One region of the Pseudarthrobacter humi genome, then DNA from elsewhere that is predicted to be linked to it. Evidence: riboswitches for the same ligand, from Rfam matches in the RefSeq annotation. Region 1 holds a riboswitch; each other region holds the start of a gene.

Region 1 (7,278 bases):
CAGGCCGCACAGGCCGCAGCCTGTCAGGAATGAATTCGCGGCGCGTCGAAGAATTCCGCCTCGAACCGGCACGACTGCCTGAAGGCCACCAGCATCGCCGCCCGTTCATCCGCGGAAGCACTCCGGCCGGCGTCGTCAGCCAAGGCGATGGCGTCGCGCGTGGCCTGGGCGAAATCCTCGTCAGCATAGGCCCGCAGCCAGTCGGCATAGGGATGCGCCGGCGAAGCACCGGCGGCCAGGAACTCCGCGTGGAGGGTCTGTCCCACTTCGGCGTACAGCCAGAAGCACGGCAGCACCGCCGCCACGAGGACCGCATAGCTGCCGGAGGCCGAGGCCGCCACCAGGTGGTCCACGTAGGACTTGGTGACAGGCCCAAGGACGGAGTCCACGGTCCTGGTGCTCAGCCACGTGCGGTGCAGTTCGGATTCGACCTCAAGGCATTGCCGGGCCGACTTCGCCCAGAACAGCTGCGCGGCTTCCGTGGGCGCCAGCGCACTGGCTCGGGCGAGGACCCGTGAATACCCGTTGAGGTAGATGGCGTCCTGGGCGAGGTAATAGGCGAATTGTTCCTCAGCCAATGTTCCGGCCGCCAGGTCGCGGATGAAGTCCAGCCCGTAGATGGCCGCGAGATCCGGCGCCGACGCCCGGCGCAGCGTCTCCGCGAATTCGCCGGCCGCCGGAATCTGTTGCATGTGGTGAAAGTGGTTGATGGGGCCGTTGCCCGCGCCCACCTTCAGTTGGTCAGCGGCCCGCAGCGCGCCCACCAGCCAGGGCTTCACTTGCCGCAACGCGGCTTCCCAGTCACCCAGCCGGGCCTGGGCCGTGGCCATGGCCGATGACAGCGAGCAGCCGGTGCCGTGGCTGTTGCGGGTGGGGATCCTGTCCCCGCTCACTTCCACTACCTCTTGGGCGAGCAGCCCGCCGGCGTTGACCAGGGCATCAGGGCACGCACCGCCGTCGAGATGGCCGCCCTTGACCAGGACGGTGGCGCCGGTCGCGGCGGACAACCGCTGCCCCTGCCCGAGCGCGTCGTGCCATTCCCTCGCCTGCGGCTCCGCCACCAGGATGGCCAGTTCCGCCAGGTTGGGGGTGATCAGGTCCGCGAGCGGGAGCAGCTCCCGCAGGGCCGCCTCGGCAGACTCCTGCAGCAGCCGGTCGCCGCTTGTGGCCACCATCACCGGATCAAGAACGACGACGGCGGGACGTACCTTTTCCAGCCAGTCGCGGACCACGCCTATCACCGCAGCGTCGCCCAGCATGCCGATCTTGACCGCGTCGATGGTGATGTCATCGCTGATGGCAGCGAGCTGCTGGCCCAGGAAGGACGCCGGCGGGACGTGAACCGCCTGGACCCCCTGGGTGTTTTGGACCGTCAGCGCGGTGATCGCCGCCATGCCGTAGCCGCCAAGGGCTGCAATGCTTTTGAGGTCGGCCTGGACGCCCGCGCCCCCTGAAGGGTCCGATCCGGCAATGGACAGCACCCGCGGGACGTCACGCAGCACCCGGACCTCAGCCCGGGTTGCTGGGGTTTTCGGCAGAGCCGCCGCGGGCGTTGCAGGAGGAAGAACAGAAGTTGAAGCCAAAGGAGACATCCCTTCGCCGGTGCTAACCGGACAGGTTCAACGGGTGTGGATCTCAGCCGGCTCTCTGCGCGGCACCCCGTGTCAGTCACCAGCCTAGCGTTCCTCGCGACTTAACGCCGGACGCCCGGACGCAGCCTGTGATTCACAGGCACGTCCGGGCGCCGTTGTATTGGCTTGCCCTACTGTTTGGTCAGAGCTCCGAGGCCGGAACGCCTACGCCCAGGATGATGGGCGCGTTGGCGGCAACCGGTTTGTCGGCCACAGGAGCCTTGAGGGGTTCCGGGGCCTTGGCGGCGTGGGTGTGTCCGGCAGCAGCCGCCGCAGCAGCTTCGTGATGTTCTACGGACGTGGCGTTGGCTGCGCCCTGGGCACGGCTGGCACTCCGGTTCCGCCGGGGACGGCGGGCACGGGGCTCTTCAGTGTGGTCGGAGTAATCCTTCTCCGCCGCTGGCTGCTGCTGGCGGGCAGGTTCGGCCGCCCGGCGTTCAGCTGCCTGGACTGCCGGCGGCGTGCTTTCCGCTACAGGAGCCGGCTCACCAAGGTGGGCGAAGGCCTCCGCGAGGCGGTCAAGCGTCAGGGCAGGTGCGTGCGGCTGGTCCTCGTGGTGCGCCACGAACGGCAGCACTACCTGCTCGCCGCCGAAGGTCAGCACAGCGGCCGGGCGGCCGTTGGAGTCCGTTTCGGACTGCCCAGCCGGAGCCGGCACCGGAGCCGCAGGCTGCCGGCCCGCGGCAGCTGATGCCTGAGCCACCTCGTCGTCGTGCAGGTGCGCAGCGTGGGCTGCGGCCGCAATGTTCGCAAGCGCTGCCCGAGTGGCCTCCGCCTTCGCATGGCGCTCGGCATCGCTGGCTTCCGGATGGACCGTGTGGATCTGCACCGGAGCTGCCGGCGCCGTTTCCAACGGCTGGCCGCCCCGTCCGCGGCGGCGCTTCCGGTCAGTGCGGCCACCCGGCTGGCTGTCCGGGCGCTGGCTGTCAGTCCGCACGCTGTCGGTGCGCTGGGCTTCCGGACGGCTGTCAACCCGCTGCACGTGGTGCTCCGCGGCTACCGTGTTGGCGCGGCGGTGCTCCACGGGGTCGTCGTGGGTGACGATTCCGCGGCCTGCACAGGTTTCACACTGCTCGCCGAAGACTTCCAGGAGCCCGGTGCCCATGCGCTTACGCGTCATCTGCACGAGGCCCAGCGAGGTCACTTCGGCCACCTGGTGCTTGGTCCGGTCGCGGCCCAGGCATTCCACCATGCGGCGCAGGACCAGGTCGCGGTTGGATTCGAGGACCATATCGATGAAGTCGATGACGATGATGCCGCCGATGTCGCGGAGCCGGAGCTGCCGGACCACTTCTTCAGCTGCCTCGAGGTTGTTCTTGGTGACGGTTTCCTCGAGGTTGCCGCCGCTGCCGGTGAACTTGCCGGTATTGACGTCCACCACTGTCATGGCTTCGGTGCGGTCAATGACCAGCGAGCCGCCCGAAGGCAGGAAGACCTTGCGTTCCAGGGCCTTGTGGATCTGCTCATCGATCCGCCACGCAGCGAAGATGTCCTGGTCCTTGGTCCACTTTTCCAGGCGGCCCACGAGGTCCGGGGCCACGTAGGTGACGTACGCCTCGATAGTGTCCCAGGCCTCTTCACCGGAGACGATCAGCTTGGAGAAGTCCTCGTTGAAGACATCACGGACCACCTTGATGGTGAGGTCAGGTTCGCCGTAGAGCAGCTCCGGCGCGAGGATCTTGGTGGACGTGGACTGGCTTTCGATGCCTTCCCACTGCGCGCGCAGCCGGTTGATGTCGTGCGTGAGCTCCTCTTCGGAGGCGCCTTCGGCAGCGGTGCGGACGATGACGCCGGCGTGCTCCGGGAGGCGGTCCTTGAGGATGCGCTTGAGGCGGTTGCGCTCGACGTCGGGCAGTTTGCGGGAGATGCCGGTCATGGAGCCGCCGGGCACGTAGACCAGGTAGCGGCCGGGCAGGGAGATCTGGCTGGTCAGGCGTGCGCCCTTGTGGCCCACGGGGTCCTTGGTGACCTGGACCAGGACGGTGTCGCCGGACTTGAGCGCGTTTTCGATCCGGCGCTGCTTGCCTTCGAGGTTGACGGCTTCCCAGTTCACCTCACCGGCGTACAGCACGGCGTTGCGGCCGCGTCCGATGTCAACGAACGCCGCTTCCATGGACGGCAGGACGTTCTGGACCTTGCCCAGGTAGACGTTGCCGATCAAGGAATCCTGCTGCGTCTTGGACACAAAGTGCTCGGCCAGGACGCCGTCTTCCAGGACGGCGATCTGGATTCTGTCGTCGCGCTGCCGGACGATCATCTGGCGGTCAACTGATTCGCGGCGGGCCAGGAACTCGGCCTCGGTGATGACGGTACGGCGGCGGCCGGTGTCGCGGGATTCGCGTCGGCGCTGCTTCTTGGCTTCGAGGCGGGTGGAACCCTTGACAGACGTGACGCGGTTGTTGACCGGCGCTTCGGCCGCGGCGCGCGGCGCGCGGACACGGGTCACCGTGTTGGGCGGGTCGTCGCCTTCGCCTCCGGTCAGTTCCAGATCCTGGTCGCCACGGCGGCGGCGCCGACGACGGCGGGACGTCACGCCCTCATCGGTCTGTCCGGCGGAATCCTCATCGGTTTCTTCGGCTGCGCCTTCGTCGCCTTCGTTGTCAACGTCAGCATCGCTTTCGCCGGTACGGCTGCGTCCACGGCGACCACGGCTGCGGCGCCTGCGGCGGCCGTTGGCGTCGTCCGCTTCGCCGTCTTCGGCGTCGTCCTCTTCCGGCTCTTCAACGACGGCAGCAACCGGCGCGGGGCGGACCACGGTGCTGAGGTCGGGGGCCTGGAAAAGCACCGATGTGGTGGACGCCGGCTCAAGGAACAGCGAACTGAACGGGCTGGCAGTCCCAGCAGCAGCCGGCTCTTTCGCCGGCGCGGCAGCAGCGTTGACCTGGGCAGCGTTGACGGGGGCAACGGCGTCGGCTGCTGCGGGCGCGGCGGCTGCTGCGGGCGCGGCGGCCTCCGCAGCCGCGACTTCCTCTGCTTCCAGGGCCGGCGTCGCTGCAGTTTTAGGGGCTGCCTGCTCTGCACTTGCCTGTTCCACGGCCGCGGGAGCGACGTCGGGGGCAGAGGTTTTGCGCGTGGCCACGCGGCGGCGGCGGACAGGCTTGGTCTCCGCTGCAGCCTCGGGGGCTGCAGCTCCGGCCTCGGTTTCGACGGCGGCGGGCTCTACGACAGTCTCGGTAACAACGGCGGCAGGTGCCTCCAGAACCTCAGCAGCGAACGCCGGCAACGGTTCGGCGGTCTCCACCTTCTTGCGTGCGCGGGTGCGGCGGACCGGCGCCTTAGGCTCCGGTGCGGCGTCCGTCGCAGGCTCAGCCTCGGCGGCCTCCACCGGTGCGGCCTCTGCGGTCTTCGGCACTGCCTTCCGGCGTGTCCGGGTGGCCTTCTTGGGCGCTTCCGTGGCCTCGGCGACGGCTTCATCGTTAACGGCTGATGCTTGTTCGTTTTCCATATGTGGCAACACTCCTGCCCCTGACGTACCGCCACATCCGGCACCCATTGGGGCACATATTGTCAAAACCCGCAGGCGTTGACAGAAGTCAAGTGGATACTCCCAGGTTCGCACCGGCAGAGGGGTGCGGCAGCCCGTGGGAGCCGTCGGCTGTGTCCTGAAACCCGTTGTTCTACACGCCACAACCAGGTGCCGACCAATGGAATTGCGGGAAGCCGGATCAGAGAATCCGAAGCCTGCCCTGCTCATCATTGGCGGTCTTGAAACAAGCCACCGGACCGGAGTCCGAATGTGGGTCGGCCTCCAGCCATGTTCATTCTCTCACACCCGGGCTGAAAGGCGGCGGAACCACGGGCAACGGATCGGTGGCTGAGTGCGCTGGCTGAATGCTGCTTCCAGTCACCGGCGTTACAATCGGGGCAAGGAGCACCCGACGCAAAGGACGCCACACACCATGCCCAGCATTTCCTCCCACGGCACCGACACGCCGGCTGCCTCCCCTCCGACGGGGCCGTTAGCCGCCACGCCCGGGAGCGTGCCGCCGATGGCACGCAACCGGCCCTTCGGGTGGCTACTGGTCGTCACCGGCGCCATCGGCTGGCTGGCCTCCGGAACGCTGGTCCTGGAAAAGCTCGCCGTCCTCGAGGATCCGAATCACGTAACGGCCTGCGACGTTAATCCGTGGATCTCCTGCGGCCAGGTCATGCAGACGTGGCAGAGCTCGGCGTTCGGGTTCCCCAACATGTTTATTGGCATCGTGGCGTTCGCCGTCATCATCACAGTGGGCATGGCCCTGCTCTCCGGCGCCACGTTCGCCCGCTGGTACTGGGCAGGACTCCAGGCCGGCGTGACGCTCGGCTTCGCGTTTGTGGTGTGGCTCTGGTCCCAGGCGCTCTACGACATCCATATCCTCTGCCCGTTCTGCATGATTGTCTGGGCCGCGATGATCCCGCTTTTCGTCTGGGTGACCATCCGCAACGTCGTCCATGGCATCATCCCCGTACCGTCCGGTGCAGCACGCGTGCTGGGCGAATCAGGCTGGATCATCACGGCGTTGCTGTACGTGGCGGTCATCGCCAGCATCTTCTTCGCGTTCATCCAGGTGTTTGCCGGAACCTCGGGTTTCTAACGCGCCCCCCGCACAATCGCACAAAAGGCGCGAACCGGCACGAAATACGCTCAAATCTTGGAATTGAGGGTATTACGTGCCAGTTCGCGCCTGTGTTTCGCGGGTGGACGTTAGTCCTGGAACCAGATCTTGATTTCGCGCTCGGCCGAGTCCACGGAGTCGGAGCCGTGGACCAGGTTCTGCTGGACCTTCAGGCCCCAGTCGCGGCCGAAGTCGCCACGGATGGTGCCCGGAGCCGCAGTGGTGGGATCCGTAGTGCCGGCCAGTGACCGGAAGCCTTCAATGACGCGGTGTCCTTCAAAGATCGCGGCCACTACCGGTCCGCTGAGCATGAATTCAACGAGGGGCTCGTAGAACGGCTTGCCCAGGTGTTCTTCGTAGTGCTGCTCCAGCAGTTCCCGGCTGGCGTCAACCTTCTTCAGTTCGGCGAGGGCGTAGCCTTTGGCCTCAATGCGGCCCAGGATGGCGCCGCTGAGGTTGCGGGCAACGCCGTCGGGCTTGATCAGTACCAGGGTGCGCTCAATGCTCATAGCTGCTCCAATGCGTAATGGTGGTTTCCCACCAGTTTACGGCGTTTGAAAAGCACCATGGGACGGGTTGCGACCGTTGACGGTCCCATCCGGATGCCCCCTTGTCTTCCCGCACGCAACTAGACACACTGAAAGGTGGCCGCGCCAACAGCCGCCTACGGCCGGATGCAACAGAGAGGACGCCGACAATGGACAACAAGCAGCTTGTCATGAAAGCGGGGAGCGAGCTTTTCATTGACCGCGATTTGGGGGCGGTGGATCGATGGTGGGCAGCGGACTACCGCCAACACAGCGCCATGGCCGCCGACGGACCGGAGGCGTTGCGCGGTCTGGTGGCCGGCCTGCCCGAAGGGTTCCGCTTTGAGCCGGCCAGGATGCTTGCCGACGGTGATCTGGTGGCAGTGCACTGTGTCTACCACGGCTTCGGGCCGGATCCGCTTGTGGCGTTCGACCTGTTCCGTGTCGCGGACGGCCGGATCGCCGAGCACTGGGACGCGCTCCAGCCGGCGGTGGCCAGCACCGCCAGCGGCCGGAGCCAGATCG
Region 2 (7,278 bases), on a different contig from region 1:
GACCGGGCGTCCGGCGGCGAACCCGCCGCACCTCAACGGACCGCGGGCCAGAGGTCCGCCCGGCTTCCCCGGGATGAGCGCCGGGCGCAGCTCCTCGCTGCGGCGCAGGAGGTTTTTGTCGCCAACGGCTACCATGGCGCCGCCATGGATGAAATCGCCGAAACGGCCCATGTCAGCAAACCGGTGCTGTACCAGCACTTCCCGTCCAAACGGGAGCTGTATCTTGCCCTGCTGGACAGCCATCTCGCGTCGCTGACGGACCTGATGCTTGGTGCGTTGAGCTCCACGACCGACAATGACGAACGTGTCCAGGCGGTGATGCGCGCCTACTACCGCTTCATCGCCAGCGACGACCAAGCCCACCGCCTGGTCTTCGAATCGGACCTCATCAACGATCCCGATGTCAGTTCACGCCTCGAGACATTCAACAAGACGTTCGCGGACGCTGTTGCCCGCGTGATTGCCGAGGACACCAAACTGCCCCACCTGGAGGCCCAGCTTCTGGGCCGTGGCCTGGCCGGAATGGCCCAGGTCAGCGCGCGTTACTGGCTGGAGACCGACGGGAACCTGGACCTCGATGTGGCCAGCGACCTTATTTACCGTTTAGCTTGGCGCGGAATCTCTCGCTTCCCCAAAGAGTCCTAGACTACAAATAAGAGAACCCAAGAAACGTTGATTGGCTGGGAGGCCCCCTTTTGGAAATTAAGATCGGCATTCAGAACATTGGCCGCGAAATCGTATTGGAATCGGCCCAGGATGCTGACGCCCTGGCCACGGTCGTTGAAGAAGCCATCACCAAGGGCACCGAACTCCGCCTCAAGGACGACAAGGGACGCATCATCATCGTTCCGGGGAATGCCCTGGGCTACGTGGAAATCGGCGCCGAGGAGGCCCGCAAGGTCGGTTTCGGCCAGTTCTAGCACGTCCGCGGCCAGCCCCTTCGGCGGCTGGCCGCTGCTTTCCGAGGAGATTCCATGCTTTCGCTGACCATCGTTGTCCTGGTCACAGCGGCCGCAGGCTTTGTTGTCTGGGCCAATGACAAGCGCCATACGCGGTACGGCACGGGGTTGCCCGCAGGGGTTGCCGTGGTGGTGGGCGCGGTCAGCTGGATCATTTTCATCGCGGCAGGTTTTGGCTACCAGCCGGGCCTGACGTGGATTCCCTGGGTCCTGCCCATGGCACTCGGCACCGTCGCTGCCATCGGGACGGTCATCTACCTGGGCCGGACGCGTGAAAGCCACGATACGCGGCGGCTGACGCAGGCGCTCAAGCTTTAGGCCGCTCCCTTTTTCCCTAAGAACCCGTGACCACCACCCCAGCAGGGTGCGTGGTCACGGTCCTTTAACCCGGCGGCTTAACCCACGGGCTGGGCTGTGGCGCCGAGCCGAACGGCAGCGGCACTCACAGCAGCGGCAGCAGCGGCATCCCGCTCAGTGACCTCGCCGCCGGCGTCATGGGACGTGTAGCGCAGATGCACCCTGTTGTAGCGCCAGTCAAGGTCCGGGTGGTGGTTCTGTTCTTCCGCCAGGCGTCCGACGGCGGCAATCAGCTCCAGTGCGGCGGCCGCCGTCGGCGCCTTATAGACAGCGACGAGCCCGCCCAGCCGGTACTGCCAGTCGGGCAGCGCGGCCAGGACGGCGTCGATCCGGTCCCGCGTGAGTATGTCTTCCTTGCCGGCCACAGCGGCCTCCTCGGCTCGTCCGGTGAGCCGCCCCGGCGTTTGGCCGAGGGCGCCGGGCCTGGAGAAAGCGGCCTAGAGAAACTCTGCCCGGCCTTCCATGGCCGATGACGCCAGGGCGTGCTCGCGGCGCGGAATCCTGCCGGCCGCTTTCGCCAGCCTACCGGCGATGACGGCGTGTTTGAAGGCCTCCCCCATGAGTGCCGGGTTCTGCGCACGCGTGACCGCGGTGGCCAGCAGCACGGCATCACAGCCAAGCTCCATGGCCAGGGCGGCATCGGATGCCGTGCCGATGCCGGCGTCCAGCACCACGGGCACCGAGGCGCGCGAGACGATCAGCTCGATGTTGTGTGGATTCAGGATGCCCAGGCCGGTGCCGATGGGAGCCCCGAGCGGCATGACCGCGGTGGCACCCAGGTTTTCCAGCCGCAGGGCCAGGACCGGGTCATCGTTGGTGTAGGCGAACACTTTGAAGCCCCGGTTCACAAGCTGTTCCGTGGCATCCACCAATTCCACGGCGTCCGGCAGCAGGGTCTGTTCGTCGGCGATGACTTCCAGCTTGAGCCAGTCGGTCTCCAGCGCTTCGCGGGCGAGCTCCGCCGTCATGACCGCGTCCCGGGCGGTGAAGCAGCCGGCGGTGTTGGGCAGGATCCGGATCCCGTGGTCCACCAGGAGCTGGAAAAGGGACCCCGATTCCGCCGGCGAATAGCGGCGCATGGCCACTGTGGTCAACTCGGTTCCGGAGGCCAGCAGGGCGGCGCCGAGCCCGTCGAGGCTCGGGGCGCCACCGGTGCCCATGATGAGGCGGGAGCCGAGCTCGACGCCGTCGATGACCAGCCTGTCTGCGGCCTCGGGACGGCTATGTGTGCTGATGTTGCTGGTTACTGTCATGGTGTCAGCCTCCCTGGACTGCTGTGACCAGTTCGACGTCGTCACCTTCGGCAAGCGCCGTGACGAACCACTGGCTGCGGGGTACTACTGCGGAGTTATGGGCGACGGCGACGCCGAGTTTCTGCCCGTCTGTTGCCTGGCCGTTGGCCGCGAGGGGACGGCCGGTGACCTGGCTGATGAGGGTGGTGATGGAGGCGTCGTCCGCCACGGAATGGCGCGAGCCGTTGAGGGTGATGTTCATGCTGATTCCTTCTGTGGGTCGAGGTCCTTCGTGCTGCTGATGTCCTTGTCTGGGGACTGTGTGCCGGCTACGTGGTGCTTTCCTGAAAAGCGGGCCGGGCTGAGGGCCCCCCATCGCGGGTCCGTCCGGCCGTCCAGCAGGTCCCGGCAGATGGCCGCCGCCGCCGGAGCCAGGAGCACTCCGTGGCGGAAGAATCCGGTGGCAACCATCAGCCCGGCGATGTCCGCCGTGGTCCCCGGCCGTGGCGCGGAAGACGGTACGCGGCCGAGGAGAGGGGCGTTGTCCGGGGTCGCAGGCCTTGCCCGTGCCGTGCATTCCAGGAGTTCAAGCTCCGAGACGGCCGGCACGAGGACCTGGGCGTCCCGCAACAACTGGTAGACGCCGACCGCCGAGACGGCGGCGTCGCCCGTCCCGGCGAGCGCGTCTTCCCGTTGCGTTGCCCCGATCACTACGGTGCCGTCCTGCCGGGGAACGATGTAGACCGGCACACCATGGACCATTCCGCGGACAGTGGAGGTGAGGAGCGGACGCAGGTGCCGCGGAACAGCCAGCCGCAGGATGTCACCGTAGACGGGCCGCAGGGGCAGGTGCAGTCCAACCGGCAGGCCCTCCAGCGACCCTGCCTGCAATCCGTTGGCCACGACGGTCTCCCGGGCCTGGACAGTTCCGCCGTGGGCGAGCTTCACGCCGCTGACGCGGCCGTCCTCCCAGAGCAGAGCAGCGGCACGTTGGTCAACGGCGAATCCCGCGCGGGCACCAGCCACGGCGGTTCCTGCTCCCGGTTCGTGGAGGGCCAGGACTTCCTGGAGGCACGCCACGAGTTTCCGCGGATCCACCTGGTGGTCGGCGGGGATGTCCAGGGCGCAGGATATGGCCGGGCTGAGCAGGGATTCCCTGGTCCTGGCTTCACGGACAGTCAGGGGTTCCACCACCAGGCCGCTGGCCTGCTGCACCGCCCGGAGGTCCATCAGCGCCCGGCGGTCCGCAGCGTCCGCGCCGATGGCGAGGGTCGGCGTCGTCAGATATCCGGTATCGCCGGCCCCGGCCAGGGCGAGGTCCGCCGCAAAGGCAGGCCACAGGCCGGAGGATGCCAGCATCAGCTCAAGGAGGTCTTCCTCCTGGTAGTGCAGTTCGCTCACAGGGGCCAGCATGCCGGCGGCTGCCCAGCTGGCGCCGTTGCCGGGGGCATCATCGATCAGGACGACGGAACGGCCGGATCGCCGGACTTCCCAGGCTATGGCGTGGCCGATGATTCCGCCGCCGATGACGGCCACGTCGGCGTGCAGGGCGGTGGCGGTGCTGGCCGGGACGCTGGCTGGTGCGGGCTCAGGCGGGCTGCTGATTGCGGGGGGCATATGTTCCTTCCCTACGCCGGTACTAGCCGGATCAGGTCAAGCGGTCGGCTCTGACGCCCTCTCAGCCCGGCCGCTTTGTGACGGCTGCAACGGGCTCCCGCAGTACCCGCCCAGTTTAGGGGACTTAGGCTGGTTTCCATGAACGCGCAATCCTTCGCCGCTGCAGGCACGTCCTTTGTCCCCTCCGCCGCTCCCGAATCCTTGACCGGAACAGACCCCGCTGGCGGCATGAACACCGGCCTCCCGCACAGCGCCAGGCTGTACCTGTGCACCGACGCGCGCCGGGACCGCGGGGACTTTGGCGAGTTTGTGGACGCGGCGTTTGCCGGCGGCGTGGACATCATCCAGCTCCGGGACAAGGCCATCGAGGCGGCCGAGGAGCTGGAGCTGCTGGCCGTGCTTCAGGCCGCCGCCGAACGCCACGGAAAGCTGTGGGCAGTCAATGACCGTGCCGATATCGCGCTGCTGTCCGGCGCCCCCGTCTTCCACATCGGGCAGAAAGACCTGCCAGTCGCCTCCGCCCGCACGCTGCTCGGGGCACCAGCCGCGATCGGCCTTTCCACGCACACCGCCGAGCAGGTCGAAGGGGCCATCCGGCTGTCCGGTGGGCTGACTGACCAAGGCAGCCTGGACTACTTCTGTGTAGGACCGGTCTGGGCCACGCCGACGAAACCGGGCCGGGCCGCCGTCGGCCTTGACCTGGTGCGGTACGCGGCCGAAGCCGTCCGCGCTGCCGGCGGCACCCAGGCCACGCTGCCCTGGTTTGCCATCGGAGGCATCGACCTCGGCAATGTGGAGCAGGTGGTGGAGGCCGGCGCCGGCAGGATTGTTGTGGTGCGTGCCATCACCGAAGCCTCGGACCCCGCAGCGGCGGCCGTGGCACTCCTGGCGGCCCTGGACGCCGGCGCATCCTGACAATCCTCCGCGTCGCGGGCGGCGGGCGTGCACGATCCGTGGAAATCGAGCTAACCTGATTTTCGTGTCACATCATAGGTTGGCCCCCAATGTCCACGAGCAGACGAACGACCTCGCGGCGGCGCTGAGCGCCCTGCGGACCGAACTGGAACTGCCGGGGCCCTACCCGGCAGAGGCGGTCCGGGACGCGGAAGCGGCAGTGGCCGCGCACGAGTTGCCGGGTGCTGACCTGACGGATGTGGCCTTCCTCACCATCGATCCGGCGTCGTCCACCGACCTGGACCAGGCGCTGTTCATCGAGCGTGCGGGCACCGGCTACCGGGTGCTTTACGCCATCGCTGACGTGCCGTCCTTTGTCCGCCCCGGCGGCGGGCTGGACGCAGAGACCCGGCGCCGCGGCCAGACGTTCTACGCCCCTGACGGCCGTATCCCGCTGCACCCGGAGGTCATCAGCGAAGGGGCCGGCAGCCTTCTGGCCGGCCAGCTGTGTTCCGCCTATGTCTGGGAGTTCGGGCTGGACGACGCCGCGCAGGTCTCCACTGTGAGCGTCCAGAGGGCCACCATCCGGAGCCGGGCCAAGCTGAGCTATAAGGGAGTCCAGGCCGAACTCGACGCCGGGACGGCCGGCCCGGTCCTGCAGCTCCTGAAGGAAGTGGGCCTCAAGCGCGTTGAACTGGAGCGGCAGCGCGGCGGCGCCAGCCTGAACATGCCCGAGCAGGAAATTGTGCAGCTGCCCGACGGCGGCTACCGGATTGCCGCTGCGCCGCAGCTTCCGGTGGAGGACTGGAACGCCCAGATCTCCCTGATGACGGGGATGGCGGCGGCAGACCTGATGCTGGCGGGAGAAGTGGGCATCCTGCGCACCATGCCCGCCCCGGACGAGCGCTCCCTGCGTCACTTCCGCCTCCAGACCGAGGCATTGGGCAAGCCGTGGGACGGCAAGATCAGCTACGGCGAATATCTCCGCAGCCTTGACCCGACGGAACCGCGGCAACTGGCCATCCTGCACTCCGCCGGCATGCTGTTCCGCGGTGCCAGCTACACGGCGTTCGACGGCACAGTCCCGGACGATGCCGTCCAGTCCGCCATCGGCGCTGCATATGCCCACACCACGGCACCGCTCCGGCGGCTGATCGACCGTTTTGTCCTGGTGATCTGCGAGGCCCTGAGCAACGGCAAGCCGGTACCGGACTGGGCGCGGGCAGCCCTGCCGTCACTGCCGGAGATCATGGCCGGATCCGACCAGCTGGCATCGCGGATGGAACGCATGGCGCTGGACACCGTGGAGGCCGCGCTCCTGGTCAACCATGTGGGCCAGGAGTTCGATGCGATCGTGATTTCCGGCTCCAAGCCGCAGAAGGACAACGGCAACGGGAAGAACGGCAACGGCACCAGGAACGGCGCTCCGAAAAACGGCGCCGCGAAAAACGGGAACGGCCCCTCGGGGATCATCCAGATCGCCGAACCCGCCGTGACGGCCCGGTGCGGCGGCGACCTGGAATCCGGCACCAAGGTGCGGGTCCGCCTGATCTCGTCCGACATCGCTGCCCGCGAGGTCCACTTCGAGCTGCTGGCCTGAACGATTTCCGCGCTGCCTGATCGGCCCAAAGCCGGGATTCAGGGTCCGTGCGGCTAGACTGAAGAAGTAGATATGGATGCCCGGTCGTTGATTTCCTTGATTTGAATTCAACAAGCCCGCCCCTACGCGATCTTGAGATGCACCCGTTGGTCACCAGTGCCAGCATTTTGATAGCCCGCGATCGGCTTCCACTGGATTTGCTTGCGCGCTTCGAGCGTGCTCCGGAACGGCCACGTTGGCCGGCCCGTTGAGCAGGCAGCGCCAATGCCCAAATGAATAAGGAAACTCCCCTGTGAGTGAATTGCATACCCACCAGATCCTGACTGACGACTCCGGCATCGAGACGATCGAACCCGAAGAAACCATCATCTCGGACGAGAAGCCGCACGAGATCGAGGAGAAATCCTTCGCTGACTACAACGTCCGCGCCGACATCGTGGAGTCCCTCGCCGACGCCGGGATCACCCACCCCTTCCCCATCCAGGCCATGACCCTGCCGGTGGCGCTCTCGGGCCACGACATCATCGGGCAGGCCAAGACCGGCACCGGCAAGACCCTCGGCTTCGGCATCCCCGCCCTGCAGCGCGTGGTGGGTCCGGATGACGCCGGCTACGACAAT
Region 3 (7,278 bases), on a different contig from region 1:
TACCTGGCCGGCGGCAGGTTCGAACTGCGCGAAGCCACTCCCGTCGGCGCCGGAACGCTGCTGGGGATCGGGCTCGCCACTGCGGCGGCGTCCGGTGTGGTGCCGCTGCTGCTGGGCGGCCAAGTATTCCAGTCAGCCATCATCGAACTCTGGCTTCCGGTGTTCGGGGACATCAAGTTCGTTACGTCCACCATCTTCGACATCGGCGTCTACATTGTGGTGATCGGCCTGGTGCTGGACGTCCTGCGCAGCCTGGGCTCCGAGATCGACGAACACTTTGAAGAGCAGAGGACTGCGCCCGCCGAGGACGCGCCAAGTGACGACGCTCCTGCCGCCGCCGGGGTGCAGGCCGACGTGCACGCCGAGGAGCCCGTGGGCGTCCCCGCCGAAACCACCGCGAAGGGCCAAGGATGAGTGTCAACCTGACCCTGCTGACCGTGATGGGTGCCCTGTATGCGTGCGGCATCTACCTGATCCTGGAACGCAGCCTCACCCGCGTGCTGCTGGGGCTGATGCTGCTGGCCAACGCCACCAACCTGCTGATCCTGGCCACCGGCGGCTACGCAGGCCTGGCACCCCTGTACACCAAGGACACCGGCGCGCATGAGTACTCGGACCCGCTTCCGCAGGCCTTGATCCTTACATCGATCGTGATCTCCTTCGCCGTGACGGCCTTTATGCTCGGCATCATCTACCGCACCTGGGTCCTTGCCCGCCAGGACGAGATCCAGGACGACGTCGAGGACCTCCGCGTCGCCGAGACCCCCCGCTTCGACGCCGAGGACGACGCCCCGATCCCGGCCGAAACTTCCGAGTTTCCCCTGACCATGCTGGGCGGTGACGGGAACGCCGTCTCGGACCACCCCACGGCTGCGGACGGCCCGGATGAGGCCAGGGGTTCCGTCACCGCCGGCGCCAAGGAGATTCCTGCCAGGGACGCCGCCGCTGAAGAGCAACCCGGCTCGCAGAACGTAACCCCTGGTCCCGAAGGAGGCGTGAAGTGAACATCGCAAGCTTTGCACCGCTCGCCGTCGTTCTTCCCATCCTCGGTGCCGCCCTGGCCTTCCTGCTGATCCGGCACTCCCGCGCCCAGCGCGCGGTGAGCATCGGCGTGCTGTCCCTGACACTTTTGCTGGAATGCCTGCTGCTGGCCTCCGTGTGGGACGGCGGAACGGCCGCCGTGACCATCGGTGGCTGGCTGCCGCCGTGGGGCATCACCATGGTGGTGGACCAGTTCTCGTCCCTCATGCTCGTGGTGTCGTCGGCTATCAGCCTCGCTGTGTTGGTCTACGCCACCGGGCAGGGCATGGCCGACGGCGACCAGGACGCGCCGGTGTCGATCTTCCACCCCACCTACCTGATCCTGGTGGCCGGGGTGTCCAACGCGTTCCTGTCCGGGGACCTGTTCAACCTGTACGTCGGCTTCGAGATCCTGCTGACGGCAAGCTATGTCCTGATGACACTGGGCGGAACCGGCCCCCGCATCCGCGCCGGCGTCACCTATGTGGTGGTCTCCGTGGTGTCCTCCGTGCTGTTCCTGATCTCCATTGCGATGGTCTACGGTGCCACCGGAACCGTGAACATGGCCGACCTCGCCATCAAGCTCGCGGACCTGGACGAGGGAACCCAGACCCTCCTGCACGTGATGCTGCTGGTGGCATTCGGGATCAAGGCGGCCGTGTTCCCGCTGTCGTTCTGGCTGCCTGACTCCTACCCCACGGCGCCGGCGCCGGTCACCGCCGTGTTCGCCGGCCTGCTGACCAAAGTCGGTGTCTACGCGATGGTGCGCACGGAAACCCTGCTCTTCCCCGGGGACAGCCTGAACACTCCGCTGATGGTGGCGGCGCTGCTGACCATGGTGGTGGGAATCCTGGGCGCCCTGGCCCAGAGCGACATCAAACGTCTGTTGTCCTTCACCCTGGTCAGCCACATCGGCTACATGGTGTTCGGCCTGGCGATGTCCTCGGTGGCCGGGCTGGGCGCCGCCGTGTTCTACGTGGCCCACCACATCACCATCCAGACCAGCCTCTTCCTGGTTACAGGCCTGATCGAGCGCCGCGGCGGCAGCTCCTCCGTGGACCGGCTGGCAGGCCTCGCCAAGCTGTCGCCCATCCTGGCCCTGCTGTTCTTTATCCCGGCCATGAACCTGGCCGGGATCCCGCCGTTCTCCGGTTTCCTCGGGAAAGTGGGGCTCATCCAGGCCGGCATCGACCTGGGCACGCCCCTGGCCTACGCCCTGGTGATCGGCGGCGTGGTTACCAGCCTCCTGACCCTCCTGGCCGTTGCGAGGGTCTGGAACCGCGCCTTCTGGCGCAAGCCCTCGGACGCCGAGCACCCGGACCCCGTCCTGCTGGCCGAGCCGGAGGATTCGGACACCGGCAGCCGGGCAGGCCGCAAGAACGTCACACTGCTGCCCCGCACCATGGTGGGCTCAACCCTGGGCCTGGTGGTCCTGGGCGTGTCACTCACGGTCTTCGCCGGCCCGCTGTTCACAGTCTCGGACCAGGCCGCCCACGAAATGCTGGACAGGTCCGCCTACATCCAGGCCGTGCTGGGCGAGGACACGGAAGTTCCCCCGCTGGCCCTGAAAGACGGTGGGGGCAAATGAGCCGCCGCCGGATTTCCCTCCGCCAGGAACTGCCCCTGCTGGTATGGCTGGTGATTGTCTGGGGCGCCCTGTGGCAGGACTTCAGCCCGGGCAACCTGCTCTTCGGCGCGTTGCTGGCCGTCCTTGTGGCCCGGATGTTCTACCTGCCGCCGGTGGAACTCAGCGGCCGTTTCAACATTCTTCACGCCGTGCCGTTTGCCCTGCGTTTCCTGGGCAGGGTGGCGGCAGCCAGCGTCGAGGTCATGTACCTGGCGGTGGTCCGCGGCCCGCGGGTCATCAGCGCCGTCGTCGCGGTGCCGTTGCGGAGCCACCAGGACCTCATGGTCACCGCCACCGGGCACGTGATTTCGCTGATCCCGGGCTCGCTGGTGGTGGAAGTGGACCGGTCAACGTCCACCCTGTACCTCCACGCGCTCAATGTCAGCAGCCCGGACGAGGTGGAAAGCCTGCGCAAGGAAGTCCGCTCCATCGAAGCGGGCCTGATCAGGATCATGGGCACGCGCGAGGAACTCGAAGCAATCCGGCAGGAGGCCGCAGCATGATGCAGACCGTCCTGGCTGTCACGGCAGTCATTCTTTCGCTGGCAGCGGCAGGAGCCATCATCAGAATCTCCCGTGGACCGTCGCTGCTGGACAGGGTGCTGGCCTCCGACGTCCTGCTCGCGATCCTCGGCGCGGCACTGTGCATCGACATGGCCGTCAACCGGCACCTGAACAACCTGATGCTGCTGGTGGCGCTGTCCGTGGTCGGCTTCATCGGGTCCGTGACCGTTGCCCGCTTCGTGGCCGACCGGCGGGAGCAAGCCAATGAATCCCGAGGCCAGCGTGGTTGATAACGTCATCGATGCCGTGTCGGCGGTGTTCCTGATGGTGGGGGCCCTCATGTCACTCGCCGCCGCCGTGGGCCTGCTCCGCTTTCCGGACCTGCTGAGCCGCATGCACGCTGCCACCAAGCCCCAAGTGCTGGGGCTGTTCCTGCTGCTGGCGGCCATCGGCCTGCAGATGCGCACCTGGTGGGTGTGGCCGGTGCTGCTGGTCGCCTGGATCTTCCAGCTGCTGACGGTGCCGGTTTCCGCCCATATGGTGGGCCGCGCCGGTTACCGGACCAAACACCTTCACCGTGAGCTGCTCAGCTCCGATGAACTCGACGCCGTGGTTCAGAAGGCGGCCCAGTCGGCCCGGGATGAGTCGGCCCGGGAAGAGTCGTCAAGGGATGAAGCGTCCGACGGCGGCCGGCGGGACTGAAGCGTCACGCGCAGCCCCCGGCGTCCCGTGTGAGTTTTTGTCCAGATCATCGGGTATCTCGGCCGGCTTGAGCCGATTATCTGGACAAAAACTCAGGGGATGGTGGTGCGGTCAGACTATGTCCTGGGACTTGGCGAAACGGGTGATGGCCCGCTGCGTGCCGCGGTTGGCGAGCACCTGGATGATGGTGCTGACCGAGGCCGAAATGAGCGCAAACGTCAGGGCCGAGCGCAGGGTGGTGGGAGTGTCTTCGTCCTTGCCGGTGGGGGGCTTCCGGCCGGTGGACTTTTCCCACACCGTATTGACCACCTTGGTGCCGACGAACCCGGCGCCGATGCTGATTGCAGTGCCGAGCAGCTTGATGAACAGGTTCATTCGTTGAACTCCTTGTGAGCGGATCCGGGACTTCCTTTAGCCTAACCCGGCTGCATGGACTCCAGAATCTCCCGCAGGGCTTCCACCACCAGATCGTGGTCCTGCTGCTGGGGCAGGCCCGAGACCGTCACCGTGGCCACCGCACCCACACCGGCGACGTAGACCGGGAAGCAGCCGCCGTGCGGGGCATAGGTGGACTCGTCGAACCAGCCGTGGTCCTCGATCCGGCCGCCATGCAGCCTGCCGCGCAGGCCCACCAGCAGCGACGGGATCTCATACCTGGCGGCGGTGCGCTGCTTGGCCCGGATCCAGTGCTCGTTGTCCGGGGTGGCGCCGTCCAGGGCCACGTGGAACAGGACCTGGTCACCCTTGGTGATGTCGATCGCGATGGGCAGCTTCCGACTCTTGCCCAGCTCCACCAGGAGCAGCCCGAGGTTGAGGGAGTCGTCCTTGCTGAAATGCGGAAACTGCAGCTCGTTGATCTCGGCTTCGACCCGGGCAATCAGGGCCTCAAGCAGCCCCGCCGGCTGGGGCACTGTCGAATCAGGATTGAACGCAGTCACAGTCGGGTTGTTGGCAGTCATGGCCCACAATCTACCCCGCCCGCGGTGTAAACTGGAGCACGCCCATCAGGGCAGATTTATTACGACAGGGGAGCGCCGCCGTCGGACATCACTGGCATTGCCAGGGAACCGCAGGTGGGCGCTGAGAGTGCGGACAGCCGCAGACCCTCGAACCTGATCCGGTTAGTACCGGCGCAAGGGAGTCGAGTTCTCGAAGTGTCCGGAAACGGCGGCAGCGCCGCACTCCGGGGCACTTTCCCCTCCTGTTCCTCAGGAGGACCAAAATGACAACTGCAGCAATCAAAAAGACCGGCAATACCTGGCGTGTTGTGGACATCGTGGTGGCGGCGCTCATCGCCATCACCGGCGGCGTGATCTTCTGGGCCTGGTCCCAGGGCGCCGGCATCGTCTCCGCCCCCATGAACGCCGTTTACCCCCCGCTGACCGGCCTGATCGCCGGCGGCTGGATGATCCCGGCAGTGCTGGGCATGCTCATCATCCGCAAACCCGGTGCGGCGATCTTCTGCGAAACTGTGGCCGCCACCGGCGAACTCATCATGGGCTCGCAGTACGGCGCCACGGTGCTGATCTCCGGACTCCTCCAGGGCCTGGGCGCCGAGCTGGTGTTCTTCCTGCTGGTGTACGGCAACTTCCGGTTCAAGTCCTTCCTGCACCAGAAGTACAACCTCATCGCCGCGCTGTTGGCCGGTGCCGGCGCGGGCCTGTTCTGCGGCCTCAATGACTCGTTCCTGCCGTGGGGCTGGAACATCGCCTACGAGCCCGGCGACAAGCTCGCGTACATCGTGTTCTGCACCATCTCCGGCGCGGTGATTGCGGGCGCGCTGTCCTGGATCGCCACCCGCGGCCTGGCCCGGACCGGTGTGCTGAGCTCGTTCGCATCCCGGAAGGCAGCGTCGGAGCCCGTCTTCAACTGATGACCGCTTCCGACGCCGGCGCTTCCGGAGTGCGCCCCGCCGCGGTGTCCGCCCGTGGCTGGGGCTGGCGGCATGCGGGACGTTCCGCGCCCGCGGTCCAGGGGCTCGACCTCGACATCGCTCCCGGCGAGCGGGTGCTGCTGCTGGGCCCATCGGGCGCAGGCAAGTCAACACTGCTGCACGCGCTCGCAGGGGTGCTGGGGGATGAAGGGGACGACGCCGACGAAACCGGTTCGCTGCTGATCGACGGTGTGGTGCCGCGCGGGCAGCGCGGCCGCTCGGGCCTGATGCAGCAGGATCCGGAAACGCAAGTGGTGCTTTCGCGCCTGGGCGACGACGTCGCCTTCGGGGCCGAGAACCTCGCCGTGCCGCGGGACGAGATCTGGCGGCGCGTCCATGAAGCGCTCGACGACGTCGGGCTGCGGAGTGCCGGCCCTGGTCCCGGCGGGCTCCCGCTGGACCACCCGACGTCGGCCCTGTCCGGCGGGCAGAAGCAGCGCCTGGCGCTGGCCGGGATCCTCGCGATGCGGCCCGGGCTGATCCTGCTGGATGAGCCCACAGCGAACCTTGATCCCGCCGGCGTGCTGGAAGTCCGGGACGCCGTGGGCCGCTGCCTGGACAAAACCGGCGCCACCCTGGTTGTGGTGGAACACCGCGTGTCCGTCTGGAAGGACCTGGTGGACCGGATTGTGGTGCTGCAGCCGGGCTCGGCAGCGGGCTCCACAGGAGGTTCCGCCGCATCGTCCGCAGTCCTGCTGGACGGGCCGCCGGACCAGGTGCTCGCGGAGGCGCGGGACATGCTGATCGGCGCGGGCGTCTGGGTGCCGGGGTACGTGCCGGCAACCCGCCGCCGCGTGTCCGCAGGCTCCGGTGACCTGCTGCTGGCCGCCGAGGACCTGGCCGTCTCCCGCGAGCGTCCGCGGCGCCGCGGCTTCCGGACCATCCCGCCGGTACCGGTGCAGCACGGCATCGCGGCCCAGGTCCGTTCCGGCCACGCACTCACCGTCACAGGACCCAACGGCGCCGGAAAGTCAACGTTCGCACTGACCCTCGCCGGTCTGCTGGCGCCGGTGGCGGGGAAGGTGTCCGCCGCCGTCGAGCTTTCCGAAGGCGCCGGGATTGACCCCTTCAAATGGAAAGCCAACCAGCTGATTTCCCGCATCGGAACCGTCTTCCAGGAACCCGAGCACCAGTTCGTTACCGGCCGCGTGCTGGACGAACTGATGTTCGGCCCGCGGCACCTGGGCCATGGCGAGGAGCGGGTTGATGAGCTGCTGGAACGGCTGCGCCTGACGCACCTGGTGGACGCCAATCCGTACACGCTCTCGGGAGGCGAAAAGCGGCGCCTCTCGGTGGCCACTGTCCTCGCGGCCCACCCTCGTGTGCTGGTCCTCGACGAGCCGACGTTCGGCCAGGATGCCAACACCTGGGCTGAGCTCGCATCGTTCCTCTCAGAACTGCTCGACGCCGGGACCTCCGTGGTTTCCGTGACCCACGACCAGGAGTTCAGCGCCGTCCTGGGCGGGGCCGAACTGCGGCTTGGACCGGCCTCA
Region 4 (7,278 bases), on a different contig from region 1:
TCGAGTCCCCCCTGTAAATCCACTGAAAGAAGTGCGCGGCGCGTGTTTAATTCACTCTCTGACCGGTTGACAGCAACCTTCAAGAATCTCCGTGGCAAGGGCCGCCTCACTGAGGCCGACGTCGATGCCACAGTCCGGGAGATCCGCCGCGCTCTCCTGGATGCCGATGTCGCCGTGCCCGTGGTGCGTGAGTTTACGGCCCGCGTCCGCGAGCGTGCCCTCGGGGCAGAGGTATCGGGGGCCCTGAACCCCAGCCAGCAGATCGTCAAGATCGTCAATGAGGAACTTGTTGAGATCCTCGGTGGCGAGACCCGCCGGATCCGCCTTGCCAAGACCGGTCCCACCATCATCATGCTGGCCGGCCTCCAGGGTGCCGGCAAGACCACCCTGGCGGGCAAGCTCGCCAAATGGCTCAAGGCCCAAGGCCACAGCCCCCTGCTGGTGGCATGTGATCTCCAGCGGCCCAATGCCGTCACCCAGCTCCAGGTTGTCGGCAACCGCGCCGGCGTGCCCGTTTTCGCGCCGCACCCCGGAGCCACTTCGGAACTGGAGCACCCCGCCGGTGACCCGGTCGCCGTCGCCCGCGCCGGCGTCGAGGAAGCGCGCCAGAAGCTGCACGACGTCGTGATTGTTGACACCGCCGGGCGCCTCGGTGTTGACGCCGAGATGATGGAGCAGGCGAGCGAGATCCGCCGCGCCATCGTCCCCAATGAAGTGCTGTTCGTGATCGACGCCATGATCGGGCAGGACGCCGTGAACACGGCTGTGGCGTTTGACGAGGGTGTGAACTTCACCGGAATCGTGCTGTCAAAGCTCGACGGCGACGCCCGCGGCGGTGCCGCACTCTCGGTTGCGTCGGTCACCGGTAAGCCGGTGATGTTCGCCTCCACCGGCGAAGGCGTGGATGACTTTGAGCTGTTCCATCCGGACCGCATGGCCTCCCGCATCCTGGACATGGGTGACGTCCTCACCCTGATTGAGCAGGCCGAAAAGAACTGGGACAAGGACGAGGCCGCCCGGATGGCGAAGAAATTCGCCGACCAGGAAGACTTCACCCTCGACGACTTCCTCTCCCAGATGCAGCAGATCCGCAACATGGGCTCCATGAAGAAGATGCTCATGATGATGCCCGGTGCGCAGAACATCCGCGAGCAGCTGGAGAACTTTGACGAGCGCGAAATCGACCGTGTCGAAGCGATCGTGCGTTCCATGACGCCGCACGAACGCGTCGCCCCGAAGATCATCAACGGCTCCCGCCGGGCACGCATTGCCCGGGGTTCCGGCGTGCATGTCTCCGAGGTCAACGGCCTGCTGGAGCGCTTCGGCCAGGCCCAGAAGATGATGAAGAAGATGGCCCAGGGCGGCGGCATGCCCGGAATGCCCGGGATGCCTGGTATGGGCGGCCCCGGCGGTGCGCGGAAGGGCGGCAAGAACGCCCCGAAGAAGAAGGCCCGCTCAGGCAACCCTGCCAAGGCTGCCCAGGAGTTGAAGGACGCCGAGGCCCGGCGGGCCGGCGCGGCGAAGGCGCTCCCCACGGGGGCAGCATTCGGCCAGCAGGGCGGCGACTTCGACCCGTCGCAGCTGAACCTACCCAAGGGATTCGACAAGTTCCTCGGCAAGTAACCACCCTCCCGACTGGGTAGCAGCAGGCGTCGTTGTGGGCACTCATAACCACACTGGCTCCTGCCCAATAGGGATGTCGGTGCCGTGGAATAGGGTTGGGTCATGTTCAAACAGCGGGTAGTGTTCGTGCACGGCGCCGGACCTTTCGGTGCCGCGGCGTGGCTGCGCCAGCACGGCATGGCGCTGACGTACGACGCCCTGTTCCTGCGGCGGCACGGTTTTGACTCCGTCGCTGAACCCGTGGAGTCCTCGTTCTCCGAAGATACCGCCATCATCCTGCGCTCACTTGCCGATGACGGCCGCGGGGCCGCCGGCGGCCATGTTGTTGCCCACGCCGAGGGCGCGATTGCGGCCATGATGGCTGCCGTGGAACGCCCCGAGCTGGTGTATTCCCTCACGCTGGTAGAACCGGCGTGCCTGTCCCTGACCGCAGAACTGCCGGCCACGGCCGCACACCGCGCCCTGATGCAACCGCTGTTCGACCTCCGAAACCAGCTCAGCGATGAAGACTTCCAGCGGGAGTTCGTGCGGCGAATGTTCGCGGCGGACCTGCAGGAGCCCGCCACGCCGGAGGAAAAACGGTCGGCGCGCCGGCTCCGGTTGCAGGCGCCGTCCTGGGAGGCCCCGCTGCACATTGTTCCGGGCGTCCCCACCCTGGTCCTGACGGGTGGGTGGGAACCGCTCTACGAGGAAATCGCCGGATATCTGCAGGAAACCGGTGCCCTGCACCGCATTGCTGCGGGAGGACACCGGCCCCAGGACTCTGCCGAAGGTGACCGTGCCATCCGGTCCTTCATCGCCGACGTCGGCAGGTCACGCTCGGTTCAGGCTTCCTGAGCCGTCAGCTGCCGGCCGGGATCCGAAGCTCGGGGAGGTAGACCTTCCCGCCGGCGGCCAGGAACTCCGCACTCTTTTCGCGCATCCCGCTGTAGGCCTCGGCGATGGCCGCCTGCGAGTCTGCCGAACCGTATTCGTCCCTGATGTCCTGGCTGATCTTCATGGAACAGAACTTCGGGCCGCACATGGAGCAGAAGTGGGCGGTTTTGGCCGGTTCGGCAGGCAGCGTCTCGTCGTGGAAGGCCTCCGCCGTGACCGGGTCCAGGGACAGCGCGAACTGGTCGCGCCAGCGGAACTCGAACCGGGCCTTGGACAGGGCATCATCCCTCTCATGGGCGCCGGGGTGGCCTTTGGCAAGGTCTGCTGCGTGGGCGGCGATCTTGTAGGTGATCACCCCGGTCTTCACGTCGTCCTTGTTCGGCAGGCCAAGGTGTTCCTTGGGCGTGACGTAGCAAAGCATCGCCGTGCCGTACCGGGCGATTTCGGTGGCGCCGATTGCGGACGTGATGTGGTCATAGCCCGGGGCAATATCCGTGACCAGCGGCCCCAGGGTATAGAACGGGGCGCCCTTGCAGAGTTCCTGCTGGCGTTCCACGTTCTCCCGTACCAGGTGGAACGGGACGTGCCCGGGACCTTCCACCATGACCTGCACGTCGAATTCCCACGCCCGCTGGGTCAGTTCAGCCAGCGTGTCCAGCTCGGCGAACTGGGCGGCGTCGTTGGCGTCCGCCGTCGCCCCCGGGCGCAGTCCGTCGCCCAGGGAGAACGCGACGTCGTACTTGGCGAAGATTTCGCACAGCTCGTCGAAGTGGGTGTAGAGGAAGTTCTCCTGGTGGTGCGCCAGGCACCACCCGGCCATGATCGCGCCGCCTCGGGAGACGATGCCGGTGACGCGGTTGGCCGTCAGCGGCACGTAACGCAGCAGCACGCCGGCGTGGATGGTCATGTAGTCCACACCCTGCTCGCATTGCTCAATGACCGTGTCCCGGTAGATCTCCCAAGTCAGGGCGTTGGCCTCGCCGTTGACCTTCTCCAGGGCCTGGTAGATGGGCACCGTGCCGATGGGGACGGGGGAGTTGCGGATGAGCCATTCCCGGGTGGTGTGGATGTCGTCGCCGGTGGACAGGTCCATCACCGTGTCGGCACCCCACTGGGTGGCCCACTGGAGTTTGTCTACTTCCTCGGCGATGGAGCTGGTCACGGCCGAGTTGCCGATGTTGGCATTGATCTTCACCAGGAAGGCCTTGCCGATAATCATTGGTTCGGATTCCGGGTGGTTGATGTTGTTGGGGATGATGGCCCGGCCGGCCGCCACCTCGCTGCGGACCAGTTCCACGTCGCAATTTTCACGGAGGGCGATGAACTGCATCTCGGGGGTGATGACACCCTTCCGCGCGTAGTGCATCTGCGTGACGGTCTTGCCTTCGACGGCGCGGCGGGGAACCGGCTGAGCACCCTTCCATTCCGCAGAGGCTGCGCCCCGGCGCACGGCCGACTTGCCGTCGTCGAGCAGGTTCCGCTCCCGGCCGCTATAGGGCTCGGTGTCTCCGCGGGCGGCGATCCACTCCGAGCGGAACGGGTTGAGGCCCACCACCGGATCGCTGCCCGGTCCCGCCGTTCGGTAGGTCCGGAAAGGCCCGTTCGCCTCGCCGTTTGGCGACGGTTCGAGGGCGATTTCGGTCACGGGAACGCGGATCCCGGTGGCCTCATCGTTGATAAACGCCAGCGAGTGGGACTTCAGCGACTGGGTTTCAGGTTGGAGCGTTTGATCCACGTCGGCTTCATTTTTGGCAGGGATCAGCTGTGTTTCTTGTGTATTCAATGAATACTCACTTCCTTCGCCGGCATTACCCGGACAGGTTCAACGGTCGCAGGCTGCGTCAGCCCGATCTCAGCCCCTGCAAGGGCTCCCGTGTGGTCAAGTTGAAGCTACCACAGGCCGAGGGTGGACCCGTCACAGCAATCACGGGAATGCGGTCGCAATCCGTCTGCTCTGCCACTTGAATTAAATTGAAGGTTCAAGTAAATTGGAACCATAGCGGCCTTCCGTCCGAAGGCCAGCGGACCGGGAGTGTTCACATGACTGCAGAAGCCACCAGCCGGGATCTCCTTCCTGCTGCCCTCTCCATGGGCACCGTGATGCTCAAGGTGGGCGACATGAAACTGATGACCGACTATTACCAGCGTGCGCTCGGCCTGGACGTCGTCGCGGAACAGGATGGCGGCGTCTATCTTGGCCGCCTTCAACGCCCGCTGGTCCATCTCGCGGCCGCCCCGTCCTTGAATCTGCCTGGCAGGGGAGAGGCCGGGTTGTTCCACACCGCACTGCTGTTTGACGACCAGGCTTCGCTGGCCGCCACGGTAGCCACCGCCGCCCAGTATGAACCCCGGTCCTTCACCGGCAGCGCCGACCACCTCGTCAGCGAGGCCTTCTACTTCAACGACCCCGAGGGCAACGGCGTCGAACTGTACTGGGACAGGCCCCGCGAAAACTGGTCCTGGAACGGGAAGGATGTCGTGATGGACAGCCTGGCACTGCCGCCGCAGCGCTACCTCGAGCAGCACCTGACCCAGGAATCCGTCGCCGGCCAGCGGGCCAGCGAAGCCGGCGTGGGCCACGTCCACCTCCAGGTGGGCGACGTCCAGTCAGCGCACGATTTCTACGTCGGCACGCTGGGCTTCGAAAAGACCGCCGGCTGGCACGGGCAGGCACTGTTTGTCTCCGCGGGCCGGTATCACCACCACATGGCCATGAACGTCTGGAACAGCCGCGGAGCCGGTCCCCGCAAGGACACCCTGGGCCTCGGCGAAGTGCTCATCGAGGTCCCTTCCGGGGATGACGTCGGAGCGCTCGCCGACCGCCTGAGGGTCGCCGGTGTGGCCTCGCACCACACGGGCGCCGAGCTTCGCTTCGAGGACCCGTGGCGCAATAATATCCGGGTCGCCGTCCGCTGAGTGCGGATGCCAAGTGTGCGGCTTGCCTTGTACTAGGCTGATTCTGAACGGCCGGGGCGGCACTTGCTGCTGCCCTTCCAGGCCGCACCGTCGACGGAATGAGGGCTGTTCCCATGGGCTTCACTGAAATTTTTGTTTCCACTCACGATGCCGCGCTGAAGCGGGCGGCCGTCCTGGATGCAGGGGGCTCCCCGGAGGGCCAGGCCCTGCGGATTCCCGGAATCAGCGATTTCGAAATCGAGCAGCTTGGCGACCTTGCCGGCGTTGCGGTGCACGCCGGTGGCGCGGACTACGAACTGGCCATGGTTGACGTCGCCAGTGATTCCCTCCTAGGGGTACCGCCGGCCATGGTGCGTGCGCTCGCGGACCTGCTCAGCTATGAGACTGAAGGCGAAGGCAATGTCCTGGACGACGTCGCTGAAAAGTGGGCCGCCCAGGATGACATGCCGTTCGGCGTGGCCGAGGCCCGGACGTATGTCCAGCAGTTCGCTGAGCTGGCAAACTCAGTCGATGACGCCGCGCGCACCGGCGTGTACGTCTGGTCGTCGTAGGCAGGCCGTGGCCCGCCGGGTCCGCCCGGCTACCCCATCCCGACGTGTCAAGTCGAAATCCGGACGCTGATCTGGCACAATAAACAGGTACTCGATCTGCGTGGCCCCTCTCTCCGCGTCCGGATCCTGTCCTTCGAACCCTCAAGTATGGCCCGCCCCACGGGTGCAGAACGTCGGTTCACCCCTTTTCTGAAACAGGAGTGACCACAAAAGTGGCCGTAAAGATTCGCCTTAAGCGCTTTGGCAAGATGCGCGCACCGTACTACCGCATCGTCGTCATGGACGCACGCTCCAAGCGTGACGGCCGTGCCATCGAAGAGATCGGCAAGTACCACCCCACCGAAGAGCCCTCATACATCGAGGTGGACACGGACCGTGCCCAGTACTGGCTCGGCGTCGGCGCACAGCCGTCCGAGCAGGTTGCCGCGATCCTGAAGATCACCGGTGACTGGCAGAAGTTCAAGGGCCTGCCGGGCCAGGAAGGCACCCTGAAGACCAAAGCTCCGAAGGCTGCCTTTGTTGCTCCGGAAAAGGGTTCCGTGATCATCCCGGAAGCCATCACCAAGAAGTCGAAGCAGTCTGACGCAGCCGAGGCCCCGGCCGAGGCAGAGACCACCGAGGCTGAGTAGATTGCTGGCAGAAGCGCTCGAACACCTCGTCCGGGGAATCGTTGATTCGCCGGAGGATGTCAAGGTCAGCTCGAAGAACAACCGCCGCGGGGACACCCTCGAGGTTCGTGTTCATCAGGATGACCTGGGACGGGTGATCGGCCGCCAGGGCCGCACTGCACGGGCATTGCGCACCGTTGTGGCGGCACTGGCAGACGGCGAGCCGGTCAGGGTCGACGTCGTCGACACCGACCGCCGCCGCTAAGCGCTCGGCAACATCAGTTTTTGCTCCGGCCCTTCCACCAGCAACGGTGGAGGGGCCGGAGTGCTTTCACCACAAGACCCGTGGAGAATCCACAAACCGAAACAGAGGAACAGATGCAGCTTCAGGTGGCACGAATCGGCAAACCGCATGGAATCCGCGGCGAAGTGACGGTCCAGGTGCTGACCGACGCTCCGGGGGACCGGTTTGTTCCCGGTACCGAGTTTGTGGTGGAGCCTGCATCGGCCGGCCCGCTCATCGTTGAGGGTGCGCGCTGGAACAAGGACATCCTGCTGCTCGCATTCGAAGGAATCGAGACCCGCAACCAGGCAGAGGCCCTGCGCGGCGCCAAGCTTTTCATCGAAACCGAAGAGCTGGGCGAGGACGACGACGAAGGCTGGTACGAGCACGAACTGGTAGGGCTCGAGGCGCGCGTCGGGTC

The links. A riboswitch is a leader RNA that binds a small molecule or an ion and turns the genes downstream of it on or off. The one in region 1 is predicted to bind thiamine pyrophosphate.
Region 2: it holds a riboswitch for thiamine pyrophosphate, as region 1 does, so the genes downstream of both, thiO (glycine oxidase ThiO) here and thiD (bifunctional hydroxymethylpyrimidine kinase/phosphomethylpyrimidine kinase) in region 1, are expected to answer to the same signal.
Region 3: it holds a riboswitch for thiamine pyrophosphate, as region 1 does, so the genes downstream of both, NFC73_RS12885 (ECF transporter S component) here and thiD (bifunctional hydroxymethylpyrimidine kinase/phosphomethylpyrimidine kinase) in region 1, are expected to answer to the same signal.
Region 4: it holds a riboswitch for thiamine pyrophosphate, as region 1 does, so the genes downstream of both, thiC (phosphomethylpyrimidine synthase ThiC) here and thiD (bifunctional hydroxymethylpyrimidine kinase/phosphomethylpyrimidine kinase) in region 1, are expected to answer to the same signal.

The regions. Positions count from the first base shown of each region.
Region 1 covers NZ_JANCLV010000009.1:62,665-69,942, reverse strand. Annotated here, with positions in the region: gene thiD (bifunctional hydroxymethylpyrimidine kinase/phosphomethylpyrimidine kinase) at 24-1,592, opposite strand; TPP riboswitch at 1,575-1,672, opposite strand; gene NFC73_RS13785 (Rne/Rng family ribonuclease) at 1,774-5,076, opposite strand; gene NFC73_RS13780 (vitamin K epoxide reductase family protein) at 5,531-6,205, shown strand; gene ndk (nucleoside-diphosphate kinase) at 6,316-6,735, opposite strand; gene NFC73_RS13770 (nuclear transport factor 2 family protein) at 6,924-7,278, shown strand, end outside.
Region 2 covers NZ_JANCLV010000001.1:465,637-472,914, reverse strand. Annotated here, with positions in the region: gene NFC73_RS02350 (TetR/AcrR family transcriptional regulator) at 1-645, shown strand, start outside; gene NFC73_RS02345 (DUF3107 domain-containing protein) at 696-920, shown strand; gene NFC73_RS02340 (hypothetical protein) at 975-1,277, shown strand; gene NFC73_RS02335 (4a-hydroxytetrahydrobiopterin dehydratase) at 1,355-1,681, opposite strand; gene NFC73_RS02330 (thiazole synthase) at 1,754-2,569, opposite strand; gene thiS (sulfur carrier protein ThiS) at 2,574-2,810, opposite strand; gene thiO (glycine oxidase ThiO) at 2,807-4,165, opposite strand; TPP riboswitch at 4,156-4,276, opposite strand; gene thiE (thiamine phosphate synthase) at 4,394-5,080, shown strand; gene NFC73_RS02310 (RNB domain-containing ribonuclease) at 5,145-6,659, shown strand; gene NFC73_RS02305 (DEAD/DEAH box helicase) at 6,952-7,278, shown strand, end outside.
Region 3 covers NZ_JANCLV010000008.1:50,755-58,032, forward strand. Annotated here, with positions in the region: gene NFC73_RS12845 (Na+/H+ antiporter subunit A) at 1-414, shown strand, start outside; gene NFC73_RS12850 (Na(+)/H(+) antiporter subunit C) at 411-1,004, shown strand; gene NFC73_RS12855 (Na+/H+ antiporter subunit D) at 1,001-2,608, shown strand; gene NFC73_RS12860 (Na+/H+ antiporter subunit E) at 2,605-3,150, shown strand; gene NFC73_RS12865 (MrpF/PhaF family protein) at 3,147-3,440, shown strand; gene mnhG (monovalent cation/H(+) antiporter subunit G) at 3,415-3,852, shown strand; gene NFC73_RS12875 (DUF4235 domain-containing protein) at 3,964-4,227, opposite strand; gene NFC73_RS12880 (heme-degrading domain-containing protein) at 4,269-4,811, opposite strand; TPP riboswitch at 4,868-5,009, shown strand; gene NFC73_RS12885 (ECF transporter S component) at 5,075-5,725, shown strand; gene NFC73_RS12890 (ABC transporter ATP-binding protein) at 5,725-7,278, shown strand, end outside.
Region 4 covers NZ_JANCLV010000014.1:16,455-23,732, reverse strand. Annotated here, with positions in the region: gene ffh (signal recognition particle protein) at 43-1,623, shown strand; gene NFC73_RS16855 (alpha/beta hydrolase) at 1,726-2,460, shown strand; gene thiC (phosphomethylpyrimidine synthase ThiC) at 2,465-4,282, opposite strand; TPP riboswitch at 4,277-4,384, opposite strand; gene NFC73_RS16845 (VOC family protein) at 4,540-5,415, shown strand; gene NFC73_RS16840 (hypothetical protein) at 5,529-5,966, shown strand; gene rpsP (30S ribosomal protein S16) at 6,179-6,595, shown strand; gene NFC73_RS16830 (RNA-binding protein) at 6,597-6,839, shown strand; gene rimM (ribosome maturation factor RimM) at 6,953-7,278, shown strand, end outside.